DNA from 3 places in the Photorhabdus temperata genome. Region 3 is predicted to be linked to each of the others. Evidence: riboswitches for the same ligand, from Rfam matches in the RefSeq annotation. Region 3 holds a riboswitch; each other region holds the start of a gene.
What was found. Region 3 has a riboswitch for thiamine pyrophosphate ahead of thiC (phosphomethylpyrimidine synthase ThiC). Riboswitches for the same ligand answer to the same signal wherever they lie in the genome.
Positions count from the first base shown of each region.

Region 1: linked by a shared signal. The riboswitch ahead of thiD (bifunctional hydroxymethylpyrimidine kinase/phosphomethylpyrimidine kinase) and the one ahead of thiC (phosphomethylpyrimidine synthase ThiC) in region 3 are both predicted to bind thiamine pyrophosphate.
Region 2: linked by a shared signal. The riboswitch ahead of thiB (thiamine ABC transporter substrate binding subunit) and the one ahead of thiC (phosphomethylpyrimidine synthase ThiC) in region 3 are both predicted to bind thiamine pyrophosphate.

Region 1 is NZ_JAJAFX010000015.1:75,771-79,051, reverse strand. Features, by position in the region: gene LGZ99_RS08015 (amino acid permease) at 1-307, shown strand, start outside; gene pagP (lipid IV(A) palmitoyltransferase PagP) at 378-1,001, opposite strand; gene cspE (transcription antiterminator/RNA stability regulator CspE) at 1,590-1,799, shown strand; TPP riboswitch at 1,915-2,007, shown strand; gene thiD (bifunctional hydroxymethylpyrimidine kinase/phosphomethylpyrimidine kinase) at 2,049-2,849, shown strand; gene fbaB (class I fructose-bisphosphate aldolase) at 2,971-3,281, opposite strand, start outside.
Region 2 is NZ_JAJAFX010000001.1:42,670-45,950, reverse strand. Features, by position in the region: gene ptsP (phosphoenolpyruvate--protein phosphotransferase) at 1-885, opposite strand, end outside; gene rppH (RNA pyrophosphohydrolase) at 895-1,425, opposite strand; TPP riboswitch at 1,539-1,643, shown strand; gene thiB (thiamine ABC transporter substrate binding subunit) at 1,716-2,729, shown strand; gene thiP (thiamine/thiamine pyrophosphate ABC transporter permease ThiP) at 2,705-3,281, shown strand, end outside.
Region 3 is NZ_JAJAFX010000032.1:6,917-10,197, forward strand. Features, by position in the region: gene nudC (NAD(+) diphosphatase) at 1-721, opposite strand, end outside; gene LGZ99_RS13705 (HAD family hydrolase) at 871-1,533, shown strand; TPP riboswitch at 1,589-1,714, shown strand; gene thiC (phosphomethylpyrimidine synthase ThiC) at 1,819-3,281, shown strand, end outside.

The DNA.
Region 1 (3,281 bases), on a different contig from region 3:
TGAATTATTGATGGCGCTGGTGGTGACAACACTGGTTATTAACTGGGTCATGATCTGTATGGCGCATTTAAAATTCCGGGCAAAGAAAGTTAAAGAGGGGGTAGAACCGTCATTTAAAGCATTCTGGTACCCGTTTAGTAATTATCTGTGTCTGGTTTTCCTGGCCTTTATACTGGTCATTATTTTGATGATGGACAGTATCCGTATTTCAGTCATTTTGATGCCATTCTGGATTGGTATTCTATGGCTCGGATTTCTCATATCCCATTCCCGCAAGAATAAAATGGAAACCATGAACCAGGGATAACACACACCTGGATTATCATGATAAGGATACCAGGCTGATGTCACCCACAGCCTGGTATTTTTTTATCTGGTTACCATTGCCAGCGTAACCAGGCGAAGAGTACGTTACCGTTATTATATGTGCCGGGAATGTATGTCCCCTGAAACGATAACCGATTATATTCTATGGAGAATAGTGGCAGTGGGAGTGGAATAGGGACATAGTAATACTCATGACGGGCTGTGACACTTAAAGTGAAGCCAATACCCATTCGGAGGCCATCTAAATCACCGGGTATCCACATTTTCTGAAAACCATAACCAACGATGGGTTCTAAACGGTTATGAGAGTCCATAAAAGCCATAGCATAGAGAGAATGCCAGTCATTGTCTTCGTCGTAACGGTATTTACCATAACCGAAACCCCAGGGCCGCTCATTATATTTTTCAATTTTTTCTTCATCGTAGGTAAATCTGTTATGCCAGGTAATTACCGGCAGATAAAGTTCATTGCTGGGTGCATCCCAAGTGAGAGCGACATTATTGCTGAATTTTCCCCATAAACTGTCTGAACTGTTGTCATTACTGGCTTGTGTAGGGGATTGCATGGTTGTTAATGATTGATTGTTGGTATTTGCTGTTGTTGCAAACACTGTCCCAGGTGAGACGAGAAAAGTTACTGTTAGGGCACAGGCTGCGGTTAAATCAAACTTCATTATTTATTGCTCCAATTTCCCGGCGACATAAATTGGGAAGATCTTTTGTATCACGTAAAATATGACAAACATCTAAATTCAGGAATTCTACTCTTGCTATTTTAAATAAAACTTAAACGAGAAATTAATATTAAGATGTTATATGTATTAAATGAGTATATTTAATACTGATATTTGGACTGACGAATATTGGGAAATGTGTTGACTCTTTCTTTCACCCAAAGAGGGGGGATGCGCGCCTGTAGACATACCACAGATATAAAGATTCTAACAATAAGAAAGGCAAAATAAATTAATATTATTTATATGATTTGAAGTTTTGTTGAGTGGATAAACTGTAAGCTAATTAGGATAACCTTGGATTTTCAAATTTTTGCGGTTATGTTAAACAATAATTGTTGTTAAGAATTTTAAATATGTGCGTTAGCTCCATAGCTGATAAAAAATGGCTTGCCATCATATTAAGAATATGTGATAAATCGTTCGGGTAAACGAGGTACGGTTCTGTTAATAGCAGCAACTCGCTCTGGTTTTTATGTTGCGCCGAACGGCGAATTAGAATTAAGTGATCCAAAGGAAATTCTTAAAATGGCAAAAATCACTGGTACTGTAAAGTGGTTCAACGAATCTAAAGGTTTTGGTTTTATTACTCCAGCTGATGGCAGCAAAGATGTATTTGTACATTTTAGCGCTATTCAGAGCGAAGGTTTTAAAACTTTGGCAGAAGGTCAAAAAGTTGAGTTTGAAATTCAGGACGGTCAGAAAGGTCCTTCTGCGGCAAACGTCACAGCAGCATAACTTCTTTTTGTCAATCATTTTGAATTGACGAAGTAAATTTGTTGTCTTAATTGGTTTTTTATTGGCAACAATGACATACCGATATCACCCTGTTGGTTATCTGATAGGGTGTTTTTGTTTTGACTCGGGGTGCTCTTCACTGAGCTGAGATGAACCCGTAATACCTGATCTGGATAATGCCAGCGTAGGGAAGTCAAGGTGTCTTTTTCCTGATACCTGCTTTTCTTTTGCTGGTGGGAAGGAGTACCTATGGTAAGAATCAATTCACTGACAATTGCCGGGACTGATCCTAGCGGTGGCGCCGGTATTCAAGCTGATCTAAAAACTTTCTCTGCGCTTGGTGCTTATGGCACAACAGTAATGACAGCTCTTGTCGCACAAAATACGCATGGCGTGCAATCTGTTTATGACATAGATCCTGCTTTCGTTGCTGCACAGCTTGAGTCTGTGCTGTCAGACATCAGAATCGATAGCGCCAAGATAGGCATGTTATCTAATGCGGCCAATGTTGCAGTAGTTGCAGACGCAATAAGCCGTTATTCAGTACCTTATGTTGTATTGGATACGGTGATGATTGCGAAAAGCGGTGATCCGCTGCTGGCGCCGGAAGCGGTTTCTGCGGTTGTTGAACGGCTGCTACCGAAGGTGTCGTTGATGACGCCGAATTTGCTGGAAGCCGCAACCATATTGAGATGCGCTGTAGCAGAAACCGAAGCAGACATGCAAAAACAAGGACGTGAATTATTATCACTGGGATGTGAAGCGGTTTTACTTAAAGGCGGACATCTTACCGACGGTGAAAGCCCTGATTGGCTATTTACGGGGAAGGGAGAATGGCGTTTCACTGCTCCCAGAATCAATACTCGTCATACTCATGGTACAGGGTGTACGCTTTCCGCTGCATTAGCGGCTTTGCGTCCACGTTATCCGGATTGGCAGACAACGCTTCCTGTTGCCAAATTATACCTCCAGACGGCATTAGAACAGGCAGATTCTCTGGATGTCGGAACCGGAATTGGACCTGTACATCATTTTCATCAGTGGTGGTGAGGGAGCGTGATTCGGTGATAATGAGTCATGAAGGGTAAGATGCCTGTGCTATGAGAGCAATATGGCTCAGAATGTGTAATGTCTTCACGATTTTATTCATCATCACCGATGACAAGCCTTATTAAGCGATAGTCACTTGCTGATCCAGATAGACATCTTGAACCGCATTAATCAGTTCAACACCCTCTTTCATGGATTTTTTGAAAGCTTTACGACCGAGGATCAACCCCATACCACCTGCACGTTTATTAATGACGGCGGTACGAACTGAATCACTCAAATCATTATCACCGGATGCGCCGCCTGAGTTAATCAAGCCGGCACGACCCATGTAGCAATTAGCTATCTGATAACGAACCAGATCGATTGGGTGATCGGTGGTTAAATTGGTATAAACACGCTTATCTGTATGACCAAAACCAATCGCAGTAT
Region 2 (3,281 bases), on a different contig from region 3:
TGCCCTTTCCCGCATATAAGCGTCCTGTAAGCCGGCAAATTGCTCTGCGTATTTCTCAATAACTTGTTTAACCGCCCATTGCGCGACAAATCCCTGCTCAATACAAGAAAACAGATCTTGTTTCAGTTGAGGGTCATTCAAAAGGTAGGAATAGAGATCAAAAATCGCAGCACTCTCTTTTTGAGAGCCGGTAGTAAAACGCTTACTGAGCCGCCGGCATTCCGCCATCGTATCTTCAAGCGCCTGAATCAGACGAGAGCGTTCCGCAGCATGATCAAGGGTTGATGCTTCAAAAATTTGTTCAAGTGAAGGCTGGGAACAATCCTGCCAACCCTGGGCCATGACGATGCCACTGGAAATCGCCAATGCTTTAATTCGGGTCTGCCGGTAGTGACCAAACAAACCCTTGGTCTGCGCCTGAGCAAGAATCACGGCCAGCTGTGTCGCAAGCGTCACCATAAAGGATTCTTCGGTCTCATTAAACAAACGTTGTTCCTGCTGTTGAACGACCAGAACGCCTTGCAACTGACGGCGATAAATAACGGGAACTCCCAAAAAAGCGCGGAAGTTATCTTCCTTAACCTGAGGCAGGTATTTGAAACTCGGATGACTGCGTACATCCGCCAAATTAATCAGTTCAGATAATTGACCAACTTGTCCAACGACTCCCTCACCAAATGCCAGACTAATAGTTCCGCCCCGGGGTTTCCTCAATCCTCGGGTTGCCATCAGGTAATAACACTGCCGTTGATGATCAGCAAGATAGATAGAGCACACATCTGTGCTCATCGCCAGGCAAGTCTCATTCACCAATAGCTCAAGCGCTTCGGCCAGATTGGTTGCCATAGCAACTTTTTCAACAATTTCCCGCAAGCGCATAAGCATGGAACTAACCTAACTTCTTTTGCGACGATAAGAATATGAAGAACGCGACAACGATATGCTTTCTTGCATTGGCATCACAACCGAAGCAAATTCCTTCATCACACGCCGGTAAACATCGCGCTTAAAAGAGACAACCTGCCGGACAGGATACCAATAGCTGACCCAGCGCCAGCCATCAAACTCCGGGGTGTTACTGTGCTGCACATTAATATCTTCTTCATCACAAAGCAGTTGTAATAAAAACCACCGCTGCTTTTGGCCAATACAGACAGGTCTTGTATCCCAACGCACCAAACGCTTGGGTAATTTGTAACGTAACCAATTACGGGTAGAGGTCAGAACGCGTACATCTTTCCGACCTAAACCCACTTCTTCATACAGTTCCCGGTACATAGCCTGCTCTGGTGATTCCCCCGGATTAATCCCCCCCTGAGGGAATTGCCAGGAATGTTGCCCATAACGCCGGGCCCACAAAACCTGGCCTTGTCGATTACAAATTACAATTCCTACATTCGGGCGGTAGCCATCATCATCGATCACCAGACTACCTCAATAAACTAAATTTGAAAGATGACTAATTGTTTCACACTACCCTCAAGTGGTAAACCTCTATCATTGGACTTTGCAGTCGCTAGCTAAATCTCTACAATAGCGCCATCTCAACGGGGTGCTGGCTGTTTAAAACAGTCTTGCTGAGAGTAAACCCGCCGAACCTGATCCGGCTAATACCGGCGTAGGGATTTGAGCTGCTAATTGTTTCGCAGAAATTATCTTTCCGTTTAGCGCGCCCTCAGATCCTTTGCCAATCCTCTTAAATTAAGGAGAGCAAAGTGTTTAAGACGTTATTTTCCAAATTAATCGTACTGACGGTACTGTCAGCCTCTGCTTTGTTATTGAGTCAAGTTGCACAGGCAAAGCCGGTATTAACTGTCTACACCTATGATTCTTTTGCCACCGAATGGGGACCAGGGCCTGCGATTAAAAAAGCGTTTGAAGCTGAATGTGACTGTGAACTGAAATTTGTTGCTCTGGAAGATGGTGTGTCCCTGCTCAACCGCCTCAGAATGGAGGGAAAGCGCACGGCTGCCGATATTATCCTAGGTCTGGATAACAACTTGATTCAAGCGGCCCAACAAACCGGTCTGTTCACTGAAAGCCAAGTGGATACCCACAAACTGAAACTGCCTGTGCCATGGAATAACAACGTATTTATTCCTTACGACTATGGTTACTTTGCCTTCATTTACAACAAAAATACGTTGCCAAATCCGCCAAAGAGCATGGATGAACTGATCAACAGTCAGAATAACTGGAAAGTGATCTATCAAGATCCCCGCACCAGCACACCAGGGCAAGGCTTGCTGTTGTGGATGCAGAAAATTTATGGTGATGATGCCCCACAAGCCTGGCAAAAACTGGCAAAGAAAACACTGACAGTCACCAAAGGCTGGAGTGAAGCTTATGGTCTGTTCCTGAAAGGCGAAGGCGATTTGGTCCTGAGCTATACCTCTTCACCGGGCTATCACATTTTGTCTGAGAAGAAAGACTATTATGCTGCGGCAACGTTTAGTGAAGGTCATTACCTGCAAGTCGAAGTTGCCGCCCAACTAGCCTCCAGCAAGCAACCGGAACTTGCCCAGAAATTTATGCGATTTATATTAACTCCGGCTTTCCAACAGGAAATTCCAACCACTAACTGGATGTATCCGGTTATTGATATCCAACTACCAGAAGTTTATTCACAGCTTTCAATACCAGAAAAATCATTACAGTACCGCGCAGAAGACGTCGCAAAACACCGTAATCAATGGATTCGTGCATGGCAAAGCGCTGTCAGCCGCTGATAGCCGGATGGCTGTTGCCGGGGGCGATTGCCTCCGGTCTTTTGCTATTGGTCGCTTTACTGGCATTCGGTACACTTTGGTTTAACGCGCCTGAAGGCGACTGGTACTTGCTGACAGAAGATCGCTATTTGTGGCATGTGGTGCGTTTTACATTCTGGCAAGCTTTTTTATCGGCTCTGTTTTCTGTTATACCCGCTATTTTTCTTTCCCGAGCACTCTATCGCCGTCATTTTCCAGGCCGGACCTTGTTTCTGCGCCTGTGTGCTATGACGCTGGTTTTGCCTGTACTGGTCGCTCTGTTTGGCATTTTGACTGTCTATGGCAGAGTCGGCTGGCTGGCGCAGTTCTGTGAATGGGCCGGTATTCATTACCATTTCACACCTTACGGTTTACAGGGAATTTTGCTGGCGCATATCTTCTTTAATATGCCACTGGCAACACGGCTGTTACTGCAATCACTGGAAAACATTGCGGTGGAACAACGGCAGTTAGCCGCACAGTTAGGCATGAATGAATGGCAACATTTTCGTTTCGTTGAATGGCCTTACCTAC
Region 3 (3,281 bases):
CTATCGTATTGGCTGGCGGGATCAATGGCAGTTGATCATAGCGATACCAGTCTGCACTAATTAGCTCTTTCGGATCATGACGGATTTCACCGCTGTCATAATCAGCCAGAAATGCCATCATCAATGAATGAGGAAAAGGCCACGGTTGAGAAGCCACATAACGTAAGTTGCAGATTTTAATATTACTCTCTTCCATTACTTCACGGGATACCGCTTCTTCAAGTGTTTCACCGACTTCAACAAATCCTGCCAGTACTGTGTACCCCCCTCCACGATGGTGCTGATGCTGCGCCAGCAGAATCTGATCATTGCGACGAATACCGACAATAATGCAAGGCGCGATCTGAGGATAATAACGTTCATGACAGTGATGGCACAAACAAGCCCATTCACTGACACTATGATACATTTCACTACCGCAATAACCACAATACCGATGAGAGCGATAAAACTCCGCCAACTGCACTCCACGGCCAGCTAACTGAAACAGCCCACTATCACTTGAAATAATTTGCCGCAGCGAAACCATATCTGAAGCCATTTTCTGACAAATAAGCCAAACTTTCTCACCCTGCCATTCACCAATAGGCCACGCTATTTTTCCTTGCAATGACCATTGGACAGCAATTCCAAAAGGTAATTCCCCTTCCGGGAGCCAAATACGATTTTCATAGCTGATAATCCACCAGCCACGTTCTGTTCCTGTGATTTGTTGTTGCATCATCATGACATCATAATTACGATTAATATTTGTATAAATCATACGCTTTCTAGTCAGAAAAACGTGCTTTTATTGCTATTGGTCACTACACAGTATTACAAGCATTATTCTCAGCTATCAACGTGCTTTGACTTGAGGAACACAACATCATGCCACAACTGCTTGCCGTGTTTGATCTGGATGACACCTTAATCTCCGGTGATTCCAGCGCTATATGGACAGAATTCTTATGGGAAAAAGGCATAATTACTGATCCCAGTTTTATCGAAGCAGATGAAAAAATGATGGCTGATTACAATGCAGGTATGTTGAATATGAATGACTATCTGGCATTTAGCCTGCAAACATTGCATCAGGTTCCGCAAGAACAAGTTGATACCTGGCTAACCGAATTTGTCGCAGAAAGAATCAGACCACGGTTTTATCCACAAGCTAAAGCTCTGCTTGAAGAATATCAACAACAACAGGTTCCGGTCATTATTATCTCAGCCACCGTCTCTTTTATCGTGAAAAAGATTGCTGCCGAATTTGGTATTCACACTGCACTGGGCATTGATATGGTAGTAGAAAACAGCTGTTATACCGGCAAAATAGACGGCATTGCCACTTTTCGTGAAGGTAAAGTAAAACGAATGAAACAGTGGCTGGAGCAACAAAATAGTCATCCTGAAACTATCCGTTTTTACAGTGATTCGATTAATGATCTGCCGATGTGTCAGTTTGCCGATGAGGTGATTACTGTCAATGCCGATACCCGTTTGCAAGCTGAGGCAGAACAACATGGCTGGAAACAATTAACCTGGTCATTGTAAATACTTTCATTTATCAAGGGTTGTAGTTTTCATAATCCCTTCTATACTAATGTTTACTTTCTTGTCGGAGTGCCTAGCGTAAGCTGTTTTATCGCAGCATACACAGGCTGAGACCGTTAATTCGGGATCCGCGGAACCTGATCGGGTTAAGACCCGCGAAGGGAACAAGAGTAATCAACCGCTGTCGGCTCACCAGGTTTTCTAAGAGTCCATTCAGCCATCAATTATTACTCCCTGCGAGCTCCAGACAAGCAACTTTCCCAATAACACGGTTAGGAATTTGCTATGTCTAATAATATTGTTATCCCTGCAACTGATATTTCGCCAAAACCCAGCCCGGCACGTCCACGTAAAGCTCAACGCGATGCCGCTCAGGAATTTATTAATTCTATTCAGGGAGTCTCATTCCCTAACTCACGACGAATTTATCTCCAAGGTTCACGTGACGATATCCAAGTCCCAATGCGGGAAATTCAGTTATCACCTACTTTGATCAGTGGAACTAAAGAAAAACCTCAATATGAGGAAAACGAAGCTATCCCTGTTTATGATACTTCCGGCGCTTATGGCGATCCTGATTCCATGCTAGATGTGCATGTTGGGTTAACTAAACTGCGCCAGCAATGGATCGACGAACGTCAAGATACTGAACCTGTTACTGCCCTCAGCTCTGATTTTACTCAACAACGTCTGGCGGATGCTGGCCTCGATCATTTACGTTTCAATAACCGCCCTCATCCATTAAAAGCTGGTAAAGGCAAACGCGTGACTCAATTGCACTATGCCCGTAAAGGCATCATCACGCCGGAAATGGAATTTATTGCACTACGGGAAAATATGGGGCGTGAACGTATCCGCGGTGATGTGCTACGCCAACAACATGCCGGACAAGGCTTCGGCGCTCAGTTGCCAGAAAATATCACACCAGAATTTGTCCGTCAGGAAGTCGCGGCGGGTCGGGCAATTATCCCTGCCAATATCAATCATCCTGAATCAGAACCCATGATTATTGGTCGTAATTTTCTGGTGAAGGTTAACGCCAATATCGGTAACTCTTCAGTGACCTCTTCTATTGAAGAGGAAGTAGAAAAGCTAATCTGGTCTACCCGTTGGGGAGCGGATACGGTAATGGATCTCTCCACTGGCCGTTATATCCACGAAACCCGCGAATGGATCTTGCGTAACAGCCCGGTTCCTATCGGTACCGTCCCCATTTATCAAGCTCTGGAAAAAGTTAATGGCGTAGCGAAAAACCTCACCTGGGAAATGTTCCGTGATACCTTGCTGGAACAAGCGGAACAAGGGGTGGATTACTTCACTATTCACGCCGGCGTTCTGCTGCGCTATGTACCGATGACAGCCAAACGCCTAACCGGGATCGTCTCCCGCGGTGGCTCAATTATGGCGAAATGGTGCTTATCTCATCATCAGGAAAACTTCCTCTACCAACATTTTCGCGAGATTTGTGAAATCTGTGCCGCTTATGATGTTTCTCTATCATTAGGGGATGGCTTGCGCCCCGGCTCTATTCAAGATGCCAATGATGAAGCCCAGTTTGCAGAGTTACATACATTAGGCGAACTGACCAAAATTGCCTGGGAATATGATGTTCAGGTGATGATCGAAGGCCCCGGACATGTGCCAATGCAGATGATTCGCCGCAATATGACAGAAGAATTGGAGCACTGTCATGAAGCCCCTTTCTACACCCTTGGGCCACTGACGACAGATATTGCACCAGGTTATGA